Regions from separate parts of the Lysinibacillus sp. BSL11 genome, predicted to be linked through region 1. Evidence: riboswitches for the same ligand, from Rfam matches in the RefSeq annotation. Region 1 holds a riboswitch; each other region holds the start of a gene.
What was found. A riboswitch is a leader RNA that binds a small molecule or an ion and turns the genes downstream of it on or off. The one in region 1 is predicted to bind S-adenosylmethionine.

Region 2: another riboswitch for S-adenosylmethionine. It lies ahead of RCJ95_RS20315 (O-acetylhomoserine aminocarboxypropyltransferase/cysteine synthase family protein); the one in region 1 lies ahead of RCJ95_RS07185 (cyclase family protein).
Region 3: another riboswitch for S-adenosylmethionine. It lies ahead of RCJ95_RS06005 (MetQ/NlpA family ABC transporter substrate-binding protein); the one in region 1 lies ahead of RCJ95_RS07185 (cyclase family protein).
Region 4: another riboswitch for S-adenosylmethionine. It lies ahead of metK (methionine adenosyltransferase); the one in region 1 lies ahead of RCJ95_RS07185 (cyclase family protein).

The regions. Positions count from the first base shown of each region.
Region 1 covers NZ_JAVGCX010000005.1:67,215-71,003, reverse strand. Annotated here, with positions in the region: gene RCJ95_RS07195 (helix-turn-helix domain-containing protein) at 1-1,313, shown strand, start outside; gene RCJ95_RS07190 (hypothetical protein) at 1,434-1,832, shown strand; SAM riboswitch class I at 1,914-2,019, shown strand; gene RCJ95_RS07185 (cyclase family protein) at 2,112-2,849, shown strand; gene RCJ95_RS07180 (DedA family protein) at 2,880-3,476, opposite strand; gene RCJ95_RS07175 (Cof-type HAD-IIB family hydrolase) at 3,538-3,789, opposite strand, start outside.
Region 2 covers NZ_JAVGCX010000020.1:2,000-5,788, reverse strand. Annotated here, with positions in the region: gene RCJ95_RS20325 (SLC13 family permease) at 1-938, opposite strand, end outside; gene RCJ95_RS20320 (glycerol-3-phosphate acyltransferase) at 1,134-1,766, opposite strand; SAM riboswitch class I at 1,922-2,035, shown strand; gene RCJ95_RS20315 (O-acetylhomoserine aminocarboxypropyltransferase/cysteine synthase family protein) at 2,152-3,453, shown strand; gene RCJ95_RS20310 (hypothetical protein) at 3,786-3,789, shown strand, end outside.
Region 3 covers NZ_JAVGCX010000004.1:79,031-82,819, reverse strand. Annotated here, with positions in the region: gene RCJ95_RS06015 (pyridoxal phosphate-dependent aminotransferase) at 1-1,020, shown strand, start outside; gene RCJ95_RS06010 (PPC domain-containing DNA-binding protein) at 1,063-1,569, opposite strand; SAM riboswitch class I at 1,692-1,797, shown strand; gene RCJ95_RS06005 (MetQ/NlpA family ABC transporter substrate-binding protein) at 1,886-2,716, shown strand; gene RCJ95_RS06000 (methionine ABC transporter ATP-binding protein) at 2,824-3,789, shown strand, end outside.
Region 4 covers NZ_JAVGCX010000010.1:174,249-178,037, reverse strand. Annotated here, with positions in the region: gene RCJ95_RS13950 (alpha/beta hydrolase family protein) at 1-149, shown strand, start outside; gene pckA (phosphoenolpyruvate carboxykinase (ATP)) at 215-1,801, opposite strand; SAM riboswitch class I at 2,191-2,309, shown strand; gene metK (methionine adenosyltransferase) at 2,568-3,764, shown strand.

The DNA.
Region 1 (3,789 bases):
GTAATAGTCAGAATTCACATAGCCATTTTACAAGTATCAGCGAACGACATCTTCTCCCCTTTTCACAATGTCATAGACTGCTAGAAGTCATCTATCAGAACCGGTTAGCGGAGGATGAACACACGATTTTTGAACAGCATGTGCACTTTCAAGAACTGATGTTATTGCTCTTACATCAAACCATACCCAAGCAGATGCAAAAAAATGATCGCCAATCTGTTGAACAATCCATTAACCATTTACATAAACATTATGAAAAGGAGTGGACGGTTGAGCAGCTAGCACAGCTCGCTGACGTACCAAGATGGAATTATACGCGTATTTTTAAAGATATTACGGGACAAATTCCTCTTCACTATTTAACTAACATTCGTATTGAAAAAGCTAAGCAACTATTAATGACAACAAATGATCGAGTATTTGAAATTAGCCAATCTGTCGGATTTAATAATGAGTATTATTTCAATCGTCGTTTTAAAGAACATGTCGGCATCTCTCCAGGACAATATCGAAGAAATCAAGGCAGCCATCTACGTGTATTTGCACCATTCTTAGAAGATTTCTTTGTTGCCCTTGGGATTACGCCAATTGCTCAATTCAGTCATTCAAAATGGGGAAAACAAGACTATTTAGGTCTACAGGAAGTGCCAGATATCGATGTACAAAATAGAGAAATAGATCGACTCCTTTACTATAAGCCAACTTTAATTATGCTAGATTCTGGTATAGAGCGTTGGGAATCCTTTCATCATTTAGATGAGGTAGCCCCCGTCTGCCACCTCTCACACCCCGGAGAGAATTGGCAATCTACTTTATTTAAAATTGCAGATCTAACAGGAAAAACCTCTTTGATGCAAGACGTAATCCTACAATATGAAGATAAAGTACAACAAGCAAAAGGAATTCTTAGCAAATCTGTTTATGGGCAAAGTGTGGCATTTCTCCGTATTTCAGCCATTGGCATTACTCTATACGCGGGCCCTGAATGTGGCTATACGGGCCCCATTTTATATCGTGACTTAGGTTTAATGCCACATTCACTAGTATGGAGTATTCCGCACAATCAACGTAAAGTTCAACTGACATTTGCTCAATTGTTGCAATTAGATGCTGATCATTTATTTATTACCTTTGATAAACAACATTCCATTTATGAAAATGAGGAACGTGCTATTTTAAAAACTCCTACTTGGAAAAACCTAGCTGCCGTTAAAAGCAACTGTATCTATGAAGTAGACTTTTTAACATGGATGAATTATGGCATTTTATCACATAGTAAAAAAATTGATGATGTCTTGAATGTACTTGGCTAAAAGGAAGCTTACTTTAGCTTCCTTTTTAAATGTTTAGGACAAACATTGCACTGCTAATAACACCGAAAGCCGTTTGGCTACATAAGATAAGTTATCAGTTATAGGATAGGAGGAATGACCTTGTATTACAATCCTTATCCGTATTTTGTGCATCCCTATCATTATCCAACATCGCCTATCGCTAATCATTTTGCCATTAGACCCTTTTCGCAACACCTAGCAATGCCGACCAATAATCCTTTTCCACCTGTCGATACACACAAATTAAAAGCTTCAGCATCACGGATGAAGGCGATGATGCAGCAAGCCCAATTACTTACGGATAAAATAGATAGCTCCCAACAATTCGCACATGATTTAATGAATGCTGCTCAACTTTCAAATAAAACAGAGGTTGAAAAATTAATCACATCAACAGGCATTACGGTGAAATTTGAAACAAACTATACACCAGACAGTTTTAGAATACGTCTTATTGATAATGATTGTTGTGGCGTCACCTTAAATTTGAATTGGTGAAAATTCCTAGTGAACTTGTAAACTATAAAAAACTATGCTAAAGTGTTTGTATTGTTATTTCTGAAAATTCTTATATTACTTTTCTTATCAAGAGAGACGGAGGGATTGGCCCGATGAAGTCTCAGCAACCAGCTAACAGTATGGTGCTAATTCCAATTGGCAAAATGATCAGCCTTGAAGATGAGAAGAAGAACTACCGTTGTTTCAAGCAGGAGTCCTCTTCTATTAGGGGACTCCTTTTTTATTTACCACTATTTTTTACAGAAAGCAGGGAAATCGATGTCTAATGAACTTTTGCAAGCATTGGAATTATTAAAATCGAAACAGTGGGTTGACTTAACACATACTTTCGGCCCTAATTCACCACATTTTTTTATGTTTGAGGACGCTAAATTTGAAACATTATTTTCTCATAAGGATGGTTTCTTCGCTCAACAATTCACGTTCCCTGGTCAATATGGCACACATATCGACCCACCCATTCATTTTGTGCGAGATACTCGCTACTTAGAAGAATTAGAACTAAAAGAGCTTGTTCTCCCCCTTGTTGTTATTGATAAATCACAAGAGGCTGCGAGCAACCATGATTTTACATTAAGTGTAGAAGATATTCTTAATTTTGAGGACAAGCATGGAGAAATTGAAGCAGGAACATTTGTTGCATTACGTACAGATTGGAGTAAGCGCTGGCCAGATAAAGAGGCTTTCAGTAATAAGGATGCAGATGGACATAACCATATCCCTGGCTGGGGTTTAGAAGCTTTACAGTTTTTACTAACAAAACGTAAGGTAAGCGCAATTGGTCATGAAACATTCGATACGGACTCTGCTGCTGATTTTCGTAAAAATGGCAAGCTAGAGGGCGAATATTTTGTGCTTGACCAAGACACCTATCAAATTGAGCTAATGACTAATTTAGACAAGCTACCTGCGAAAGGTGCTATCATCTTCAATATCGTACCTAAGCCAGAAAAAGCATCTGGCTTCCCTGTGCGCTCATTTGCTATTTTGCCATAACATAAAAGTCGGTATAGCGTATACCGACTTTTATGTTTGTCCATTTCTTTTTTTGAATAAAAAGTAAGCAATGAGCATCCCTACAATAAATAAAAGGATAAGATAGATACTATAATGAGTTAAATAGTATCCAACAAATCGCCATTTCTCTCCAAGCATCTTTCCTAATGATATAAATGTGAACGTCCAGATAAATGCCCCTATATAGGCAAAAAGCGCAAACTTTCTATAAGGATAATTATTAATAGCCGCAATATATGCTGTCAAATGGCGTACCCCTGGAATAAAATAGCCAATTAATAATAGGGTAGGTCCTATTTTTGTAAACATCTTTTTCGTAAAGTCAATTTTTTGCTCTGTAATATGAATTCTAGGGCCATATTTCTGCAATAACGGTAAGCCAAAACGATAACCAATATAGTAGCTTAAGGTAATGCCTCCAACCGCACCAATCATTGCACTGACCAAAGCAGGAATGTGTTCAAGACTTTCTCGGTAAACACTATAGCCTACATAAGTTAGAAACACCTCATCAGGAAGTGGCACCCCAACAATACCTCCAATTAGAATCACGATAATCCCAAAGTATCCGTAATGTTCAATTAGAGACTGCACGTGATGTGCCATAAATCATCCCACCTAAAATTTATTAAAATCTACCTGCTATATATAGTGTAACCTCAGCGCTCTAAATGACTTGAAGCTGACGTAAAGCAAAATTGATACCGCCATCCGTAGATTTCTTTGTAACAAAATTGGCAGCTCTTTTTAGAGCTTTACTACCATTTCCCATAGCAATTCCTACTCCTACATACTCCAACATATCAATATCATTATCCCCATCCCCAAAGGCAATCGCATTCTTAGGGTCAATATTAAAATGATCAAGCACCGCTTTAATAGCTATAGACTTCGAAACATCCTGCTGTAAGACATTCAC
Region 2 (3,789 bases), on a different contig from region 1:
GTTGTCGTATCAAATGGATGTAGCTTTCCTTCAGTTGCCCAGAAAAATAGTAAAACTACGGATGTAATGATTAAACGAATTTCAGGAGCCTTTAATGGGCCAAGCTCTGCAAGCTGTTTTTTGATGACCTCTTTACCACCTTCGATATTGCTAGTCTCAGGTTTAATTAAAGCAATCATAATGAAAAATAAAAAGATAGACATAATAATTGAGAAGGGGGCGGCATAAAGTAGCCAAGCACCCCATGAAATATCCACATTAAATTGCTCTTGGATAAAGTTTAAAGCCACCATATTTTGAGCTGCTGCAGTCTTAATACCGATATTCCAAATGGAAACGGCTTGTACCGAAGTAATAACTAATAAGGCAGCGAGCCGACTATCACGTGGTAAACCAAAAGCTGCCACCATTCCAAGCAATATCGGTACTACTGCGCCAGCACGTGCTGTAGCAGAAGGTACAAAAAATGCGAGGACGATAGAGACTAAAATAGCGCCAAATACGATAGCTTTTGTTTTCGTTCCTACCAATGAAAGAATCCAAAGAGCAAGTCGTTTATGTAGATTAGTAATTTGCATTGCTGCCGCTAGAAAAAGAGCTGCTGCTACTAAAGCAACGGCAGAATTACTAAAGCCGCTTAAAGATAATTTTAATGCGCTAGCTGTTCCTAGCTCTGTAGTTGGATCCTCCATTGACGGAGCGAGTCCTAGTAAAACAGTTACTAGTGCAATGATCATGGCCGAGCTCACAGGATATGAAACGGCCTCTGTAACCCAAAGGATGACTGCAAAAGCTAAAATGGCTAAAGCTCGTTGCCCAGCTATAGGTAAATCACCATTATTAGGTAAAAAGGTAATAATGATTAGTAACGCGAATGCCAAGCCAATCCACAGTGGCTTTAAATTAAATTTTGTAGCTGCTTGCTTTGGGGAAGACATATTTTCTCATCCTTTCTACGATAAAAATGACGATCATTATCCATAACATCGGCCTGTATAATGTTTTATTAAGATAAGAATATGTCGATTTTATTGTAGAAAAAAATCTATGTGAAAATTGTGTTTTTTACAGCAATATGAGTAGATAAAGAGAAAATACATGGTCACAAAGAATACAAAAATATCCAAAAAATATTATTTCTTTTTCTTAAAGGCAGAAGTTACTTTAGGCTCTGTGCCAATGACTAATCGTTTAATATTTTCAAGGTGCAGGATAATGGCTATGCCAAAAAGAAGAAGAGCTATAATGGTTGGGCCAATGCCAGGAATCCATAAATAAGTTGCTGTACAAAATACGAGATAAAATTCTAGAACACCAACAATTAAATAATTTGTTGCAAAGGATAAAATAACAAATAAAATAAGTGCAAATAAACCAATCTTCCAATCAACAGCAAGTAAAATACCAATGATGGAGGCCGTTCCTTTCCCGCCGTTGAAGCCCATGTAGAATGGGAAATTATGACCTAAAATAACCCCAGCAGCCATTATATAAGTAAGCAGCCAAATTTGTTCTTCTGTTAAATGAATGGCGTCCGCTAGATAAAAATGCGCACCTATAATAGCCACAACACCTTTGCCTATATCGATGAGGGCAACTAAAACGCCATATTTCCAGCCAAGGGAAAGAGTAGCATTAGAGGCACCAGCATTACCGTGCCCAGCCTTTTTTAAATCAACCCCCGATAAAAATTGAGCCACTTTAGAGCCGTGAATACAGCCTATTAAATAGCCAATCATAAGAAAAATGATCACGGCCTTTACCATAAAAATACTCCTCTCAAAATTTTTTCTAAAATAGTGTATGCGTTCATATTACGTATAAGAGCAGACAGAAGTTTCGGAAAAAATAAAATTTACATGTTGACAGAAAAAAACTCTATGTTTATACTGTGTAACAACGATGGAAATTGAATCTCATACTCTTATCAAGAGCGGCGGAGGGATAGGCCCTATGATGCCCGGCAACCAGTAAGCAATGAGCTTACTAAGGTGCTAATTCCTACAGATTCTTACTTGGATCTGGCAGATAAGGGGAGGAAAACTTGCAACCGCAACCCTCTTCTTAGCTGAAGAGGGTTTTTGTTTTCTACAGAAAAATCCTCCTCATCTCCGGTACCATCGTAAAAAAATAACCATTTGGAGGTACACAATGACAAATTTTAAACCAGAAACATTGCTGTTGCATGGTGGTCAAGAGCCAGACCCAGTGACGGGTTCTCGCACAGTTCCAGTCTATCGCTCAACTGCTTTCGTATTTAAAGACACTGCTCATGCGCAACGTCTTTTTGCCTTAGAGGAAGCAGGGAACATTTACACACGAATTACCAATCCAACAGTTGATGTGTTTGAAAAACGTGTGGCTTTATTGGAAGGTGGAACAGCAGCAGTAGCACTTTCATCTGGTGCAGCAGCTATCGCATTTTCCATTTTAAATCTAGCTGGAGCTGGTGATGAGATAGTAGCAGCTAGTTCTTTATATGGTGGTACGTATAATTTATTTGCTAACACATTACCAAACTATGGTATTAAAACAATTTTTGTAGATGAAACAAACCCAGAGAATTTCAATGCGGCGATTACTGATAAAACAAAAGCTGTCTTTGCAGAAGTTTATGGTAATCCAAGCTTAAAGGTTTTAGATATTGAAGCAGTAGCTAAAATTGCACATGATAATGGTCTACCATTAATTATTGACAGCACGTTTGCTTCTCCTTACGGTTCTACACCTATTGAATACGGTGCAGATGTTGTGGTTCATTCAGCAACTAAATGGATAGGAGGTCATGGCACAACTTTAGGGGGCGTTGTTGTAGACGCTGGTAAATTTGATTGGACTAGCGGTCGATTCCCTGGTTTTACTGAACCAGATGCCTCTTACCATGGTCTACGTTATGGAATTGATACAGCTTCTGCTGCCTTTGCTACAAAGCTACGTGTACAATTATTACGTGATTTTGGTCCAACATTAAGTGCTGATGCTGCCTTTAATTTATTGCAAGGGTTAGAAACGCTTCATCTGCGTATCCCTAAACACAATGAAAATGCGTTGGCAGTGGCTGAGTATTTACAAAACCACCCATCTGTGGAGTATGTAAATTATAATGGCCTAGAAGATTTTCCGACACATGGGTTAGCAAAAAAATATTTAAGAAATGGCTTCGGTTCAGTGCTTACATTTGGCATCAAGGGTGGACGAGAAGCTGGGCGAAAGCTTATTGATAGCGTGAGATTATTTTCACATGTAGCAAATGTAGGTGATGCAAAGTCATTAATTATTCATCCAGCTTCCACTACACATCAGCAACTATCAGCAGACGAATTAGTTCAAGCTGGTGTAACCGAGTCGCTCATTCGCTTATCCATCGGTTTAGAGGCAGTAGAGGATATTATTGCTGATTTAGATCAGGCCATTACACAGGCAACAACAGCTGCACAAACAGTAGAAGCTTAAAGTTTAAAACAAATGGTAGAATGTTGTGGCGTTTACGTATTTTCTCATTCGATTAGCCTCATTTGGTAATGCGTTAAACGCTGCTACATCAACCTATTACTGCACCCGTTAATTATCAGCACCTTATAAAAAATAATACCAAGTAATTTTATATGTATTGTTGACTTAGTTAAATCCGTGTTATATACTAGGAAATAAGTTAACAGTACGAAAATTCTTTTTAAAAAAGGTAAATGCTTTCATAAGTGCTCCCCACTTTTGAATATATAGAAGAGTAGTTGCCTAGCCAGTGACTACTCTTCCCAAAACTGATGATAAAGGGGTGTTTTAAAATGG
Region 3 (3,789 bases), on a different contig from region 1:
GCATTACAGGAAGCGGCTGAAAATCCTCAAAACCACAAATATTCACCATTTAGAGGTCTCGCTGAATTACGCCAAGCTGCTGCCGACTTTTATCAACGTGAATATCAGGTAGAACTAAATCCAGATACAGAGGTAGCGATTCTCGGTGGAACAAAAATTGGTCTAGTTGAGCTACCTTTAGCAGTGTTAAACCCTGGTGACACGATGCTCTTACCAGACCCTGGCTATCCAGATTACCTATCAGGTGTCGTACTAGGAGATGTCAATTTTGAAGTGATGCCACTTTTTGCCGAAAACGATTTCTTACCTGATTATGATGCATTACCTGATGAAGTGAAAGAAAAGGCAAAGCTTCTTTACTTAAATTACCCGAACAACCCTACAGGAGGTACAGCATCACTTGCGTTTTTTGAAGAGACTGTTCGCTTTGCGAAGGAACACAATATTATCGTATCACATGATTTTGCTTATGGGGCAATAGGATTTGACGGTAATAAACCAGTTAGCTTCCTTCAAGCAAAGGGTGCAAAAGAAGTAGGAGTTGAAATGTATACATTATCGAAAACCTATAATATGGCTGGCTGGCGTATAGGCTTCGCTGTAGGGAATGCCGAGATTATCGCTGCTATTAATCTTATTCAGGATCATCTGTTTTGTAGTCAATTCCCTGCCATTCAACAAGCCGCAGCAGTAGCACTGACAGCTTCCCAACAATGTGCGGATGAACTACGAGCTACTTATGAGCGTCGCCGCAATGTACTCATTGAAGAAGCTCGACGAATTGGCTGGCATGTTACGGCTCCAAAAGGCTCCTTCTTCGCATGGCTTCCTGTACCACTAGGCTATACAAGTGAACAGTTTGCTGATCTTTTGCTCGAAAAAGCTGATATCGCTGTAGCAGCAGGTAATGGCTTCGGTCAATATGGTGAAGGCTATGTACGCGTAGGGTTGCTAGTTAGTGAGGAGCGCTTACGTGAAGCAATCCATAGAATCGAGCAATTACAATTGTTTAATAGATAATGATGAAGGCGTATCCTGTAGCTATCCCTAGCTACAGGATCATTAATATTTTTCAATTTTCCTTGGTTGCCCTAAATCATTTTCTAATGGATAAAATTGAGCATGACCTGTTTCATCATCCCATTTTCGAATATGTTGAATGCCTTGTACCTCTGCCAACACGATGTCAACAGTAATAACAGGGTTTCCCCCTTTTATTAAATGCCCACCCGATACAACACCCCATTGATCGCTCATAGAGCCATGGAAATGTGTCTCATATCCCCCATCTCGTTTACACACCACACCTGAACCTTGAATAAATTCTAATGGTCCCTCTTTTTCCATCACATCACTAAAACGAACTTGAATTTGAGCTGTTGCATCTGGCACTAAATAAACAAAGCTACTTTTTTGAAAGCTGCCAATACAGCTTACAATTGTGGCTGACTCTATATTATTCTCTTCGCAAAGCGCTTCAATCCCTTCAATGATATCTGTTCCCGTTAGAAAACGAGCACTAATAACCTTACCAAATGAACCTATACCATAATTAACTCTTACAGACATTGTTATCCCTCTTTTGCGTCGAAATATTATAATTATATAAAAAATTTAAAAATTATTTATTGACTTACTATACCCTATAAATTATATTAGTTCTATCGGAATTACAAAAAAATATTATAAATCTCTTATCAAGAGTAGCTGAGGGACTGGCCCTATGAAGCTCGGCAACCTCCTTTTTTAAAGGAAGGTGCTAAATCCTGCAAACGAACTTCGTTTGATAGATAAGAGAGGACATCTTTTCATGAGCCTCTCTTAATTTGTAAGAGAGTTTTTTTATTTTCAAAAAACCGATAAAAACAATCTTGGAGGTATTTTCATGAAAAAGAAAAATAAATTTTTAGTAGGTTTAGCAAGTCTAACATTAGTAGCAGCTTTAGCAGGCTGTGGCTCTAAAGAAGATAGTAAAAGCCAAGCTGAAGGAATTGATGAAAAGAAAATCGTTGTAGGCGTCACTTCTGGTCCACACGAACAAATTGCAGAAGTAGCCGCTAAAGTAGCAAAAGAAAACGGGCTAGAAGTAGAGCTAAAATCATTTTCTGACTATGTTTTACCTAATACATCCTTAGCTGAAGGTGATCTTGATGCGAACAGCTATCAACACGAGCCTTTCCTGGATACATTTAATAAAGATCATGATACAGATTTAGTACCAGTGGGCAAAACGATTTTAAATCCAATGGGTATCTACTCTGAAAAATATAAATCCTTTGATGACATTCCTGACGGTGCAACGTTTGGCTTACCAAATGACCCAACGAATGGAGCGCGTGCCCTCTTTGTTTTACAGGAAGCTGGCTATATTCAGTTAAAAGATGGCGCAGACTTAACAGCCTCGATTCGTGATGTAGAAGAAAACAAAAAGAATTTAAAATTCATTGAATTAGAGGCAGCTCAAATTCCTAAACAACTTAGTGAAGTAGACGTAGCAGCTATTAATACAAACTTTGCATTAGAAGCTGGTATTAACCCTAAAGATGACTCTATTTTATTGGAATCTACTGATTCTCCATACGTGAACTATATTGTTGTACGTGCTGAAAATGAAAATGATCCAACAATTAAAAAATTCGTTGAGGCTTACCAATCTGATGAAGTACGTCAATTCATCGAAGAAGAATTCAAAGGTTCAGTAATCCCTAGTTGGTAATACATTCAGGAAGCTTCTATAAAGCCGAAGAATCTGTCGAAATTCCTCTATAGGAAAACGAGCAGATTCTTGCTTTTTAGAAGGTGGAGAAAGGAGCAAACAGTCGCATGATTCAATTACAAAATATCTCAAAAGAATTCAAGTCGAAAAAAGGCATCATAAAAGCTGTGGATGGCATCAATCTTCACGTAAAAAAGGGACAAATTCATGGTGTAATCGGCTATAGTGGTGCTGGTAAAAGTACACTCATTCGTTGCGTTAATCTACTCGAACGTCCTACAGCAGGAAAAGTAGTGATAGACAATGTAGACATTACGACCCTTTCTCTTCAAGAATTACGTCAAACACGCCAAAAAATCGGGATGATCTTCCAGCACTTTAATCTATTAAAAACAGCAACAGTTTACAATAATATTGCAGTTCCCTTAAAGCTTCTAGGCTATAAAGAGGCAGAAGTAAAAAAACGAGTAGCTAAGTATGCTGAAATTGTCGGTTTAACAGATAAACTAGATAGTTACCCAAATCAACTTTCAGGTGGTCAAAAACAGCGTGTGGCTATTGCACGTGCCTTAGCACAGGAACCAGAGATTTTACTTAGTGACGAAGCAACAAGTGCACTTGATCCTGAGACAACGGAAGCCATTCTTGAATTGTTGTTAAAAATTAATCGTGAATTAGGCATTACGATTCTGCTCATCACACATGAAATGAATGTAATTCAAAAAATTTGTGATGAGGTTTCTGTTCTAGAATCAGGGAAAGTTGTGGAATTTGGCACAGCGATTGAACTTTTTGCGAAACCGAAGCACCCTACAACGCGAAAGTTTTTAAATACAATTTCACAACGTAATTTATCCCCCTCTCTTATTGAGCAATTAAATGTTTCAGGAAGTGTAATCCGTTTAACATTCCTTGGTGAAAGTACTGGTAAGCCATTATTAGCAGAAGTCACTAAGGTATACGATGTGCAACCAAATATTTTAACAGCTAATATTATTGAATTAAAAAACGGTATTGTCGGCAATATTGTGGTGCATTTACATGGCGAAACGCAGATTGTCCAAAAGGCGTTA
Region 4 (3,789 bases), on a different contig from region 1:
TTGAACATGCCAGACAATTGGCATTTTTTTTAGAAGAAGCAAATAAATCATTCGAAACTTGGTATGATCTTCACTATGCACATCAATATCCACCAGCAAAAAATCGTGAAACTGTCCGTGCTCTTTGCAAGTGGATGAAACAACAATAAAGCGTAGAGAAAACAAAAAGACAAAGGGAACGAATAATTTGTTCCCTTTGTCTTTTATATAGACGTTACTTTAATGGGCCACCAAGTGTAGTGATGGCTTCAGAAACGTTTGAGAATTTCTTGAAGTTTTCGTTGAATAAGCCTGCAAGCTCAGCAGCTTTTGCATCGTATGCAGCTTTATCTGCCCAAGCTTCACGAGGATTTAACACTTCTGAAGGTACTCCTTCAACTGCTGTTGGAATGTGTAAACCAAACACAGCATCTTGTGTTGTTTCAACATCTGCTAATTTACCATCGATTGCTGCACGGACCATTGTACGTGTGTATGAAAGTTTCATACGGCTACCTGTGCCATATTCGCCACCAGTCCAACCAGTGTTTACTAAGTATACCTGTGCACCGTGCTCGTCAATTTTTTGACCTAACATTTCTGCGTATACTGTTGCGGGAAGCGGAAGGAAAGGAGAACCGAAGCAAGTAGAGAATACTGGTTCTGGCTCAGTCACACCACGTTCAGTTCCAGCAAGTTTAGAAGTGAACCCGCTTAGGAAGTGATACATTGCTTGTTCTTTTGTTAATTTACTGATTGGAGGTAACACGCCAAATGCATCAGCTGTTAGGAAGATGATTGTTTTTGGATGACCTGCAACAGAAGGATCAACGATATTTTCGATATATTGGATTGGATAAGCTACACGTGTATTTTCTGTTAGTGAACCATCGTCATAGTCACAAATACGAGTTTCTGGATCAACAGCTACGTTTTCTAATACAGAGCCGAAGCGGATTGCATTGTAGATTTCTGGTTCTTTTTCAGCAGAAAGGTTGATTGTTTTTGCATAGCAACCACCCTCAATGTTGAACACACCATTATCAGACCAACCGTGTTCATCGTCACCGATTAGCTTACGATCAGGATCAGCTGATAACGTCGTTTTACCAGTACCAGATAGACCGAAGAATAACGCCACATCGCCAGCTTCACCAACGTTTGCTGAGCAGTGCATTGAAAGAATACCTTGTTGTGGTAATAAGTAGTTCATGATACCAAAGATAGATTTTTTCATTTCACCAGCATATTCTGTACCACCAATTAAAATAATTTTCTTTTCAAGTGATACGATGATGAATGTTTCAGAAGCAGTACCATCAACCGCAGGATCTGCTTTAAAGTTAGGAGCTGAGATGACAGTGAAGTCAGCAACATGAGAAGCTAATTCATCTGCTGTTGGACGGATAAATAATTGATGAGCAAAAAGATTGTGCCATGCGTATTCATTAATAACTTGAATGCTTAATTGTGAATCTTTGTCAGCACCTGCAAAGCCTTTGAATACGAATAACTCGTCACGTTCTTTTAAATATTTTATTACTTTTACATATAGGTTATCGAACACTTCAGAAGAAATTGGTTGGTTTACTTTACCCCAGTCAATTTGATCTTTTGTGCTTTCTTCTTCTACCGTATATTTATCTTTAGGTGAACGACCAGTGTATTTGCCAGTTTCTGCACGAACTGCGCCATCTACTGTTAACATTGCTTCACCACGAGATGTAGCTTTTTCTGCTAATTGTGGTACTGAAAGTTGAACATTAATGTTACCGCCGTTTAATAATTCCTTCAGTTCGTTTGCAATTTCTACTGAATTCATCGATTAAATACCATCCTTTTTTATAGTATTCCCTTGATTTAGAGGGATTTTTTCTTAATTTCAAAAATAGTATAACACAATTGCTTAAATAATCTATACTAATTAAGAAATTATTTTAGAGTTTTTACCACTTTTCAATAAACTGACAAAAAATAATGTTTTTCGAGGAGAATACCATCAATCCTACTGTAATTAGGCATGAAGATTGAGCCACACATATGTTACCACAAGTAGCTAGGTATGTTGTAGGGATTAATTTGCTTCTATTTACATCATCATCCAAGTATGAAAAGTTTTTGTGTAATAAGTTCTTTCCTTTCTATACAGTAATACATAAGAAAATATTTGACAACGTTCGACCTTTTCAGTAACATGAGATTGAACGGATACTCTTATCCCGAGCTGGTGGAGGGTCAGGCCCTGTGAAACCCGGCAACCTGCATGAACTATTTCACGACATGCGTTGGTGCCAACCTGATGCAAGGGAACATCCCTTGAACGATAAGAGTGAAAGGTTACGCAGTCATTATTCCTTTCCTCATGTAAAGTAACGTGAGAAAAGGATTTTTTTATTGTTAAAAATCAATGTAAAGGTAAGTATATGTAGTTCTTTCCTTATTATAATGACGGATCTTTCGAAATCCTCGTGTTAAAAGCAGCAGTAACGGCTTGAGAGTTCAATCCTTAGGAGCGGACTTGACATGGGTAATGAGTACCGTATTCATACACAACTACTTATTGTAAGAGTATTTAGGAGGAAAACCAAATGACAAACCGTCGACTGTTTACATCAGAGAGTGTAACAGAAGGACATCCAGATAAGATTTGTGACCAAATCTCGGATGCCATTTTAGATGCTATTTTAGCAGAAGATCCAAATGCACGTGTAGCGTGTGAAACAACTGTAACAACAGGATTAGTATTAGTAGCAGGAGAAATTACAACTTCTACTTATGTAGATATTAAAGGTATTGTTCGTGACACTGTAGCTGAAATTGGCTATACACGAGGTAAATATGGCTTTGATGCTGAGAACTTAGCGGTGCTTGTGGCAATTGGTGAACAATCACCTGATATTGCTCAAGGTGTTGATCAGGCATTAGAGGCACGTGAAGGCTCTATGACAGATGCAGATATTGAAGCAATTGGTGCTGGTGACCAAGGCTTAATGTTTGGCTATGCATGTAATGAAACACCAGAGCTAATGCCATTACCAATTAGCTTGGCACACAAATTAGCACGCCGTTTAACAGAAGTACGTAAATCAGGTGAACTTGCCTATTTACGTCCTGATGGTAAAACGCAAGTAACGATAGAATATGATGACAATAATGTACCGGTTCGCGTGGATACAATTGTTATTTCAACACAGCATGATGAAGAAGCAACACTTGAACAAATTCAAGCAGATTTAAAAGAATTTGTTATTGCACCAGTTGTACCAAGTGAATTATTAGATGCTAATACGAAATACTTTATCAATCCAACTGGCCGTTTTGTAATTGGTGGACCAAAAGGTGATGCTGGATTAACAGGACGTAAAATCATTGTTGATACATACGGTGGTTATGCACGTCACGGTGGTGGTGCCTTCTCAGGTAAGGATGCAACCAAGGTAGACCGTTCAGCGGCATATGCAGCACGTTATGTAGCGAAAAATATCGTAGCAGCTGGCTTAGCAGAGCGTGCTGAAGTGCAACTCGCTTATGCGATTGGCGTTGCGCAGCCTGTTTCCATTGCTGTCGATACATTTGGCACAGGTAGAGTGAAAGAAAGCGAGATCGTTGAATGGGTACGCGAGCTATTCGATTTACGCCCAGCAGGTATCATTAAAATGCTTGATCTTCGTCGTCCCATTTATAAACAAACTGCTGCATATGGACATTTTGGTCGTACAGATTTAAATGTACCATGGGAGCAAATTGATAAAGCAGACGCGTTACGAGAAAAAGCATGTTTATAAACTATTGAACTAAAGTAATGAAGTC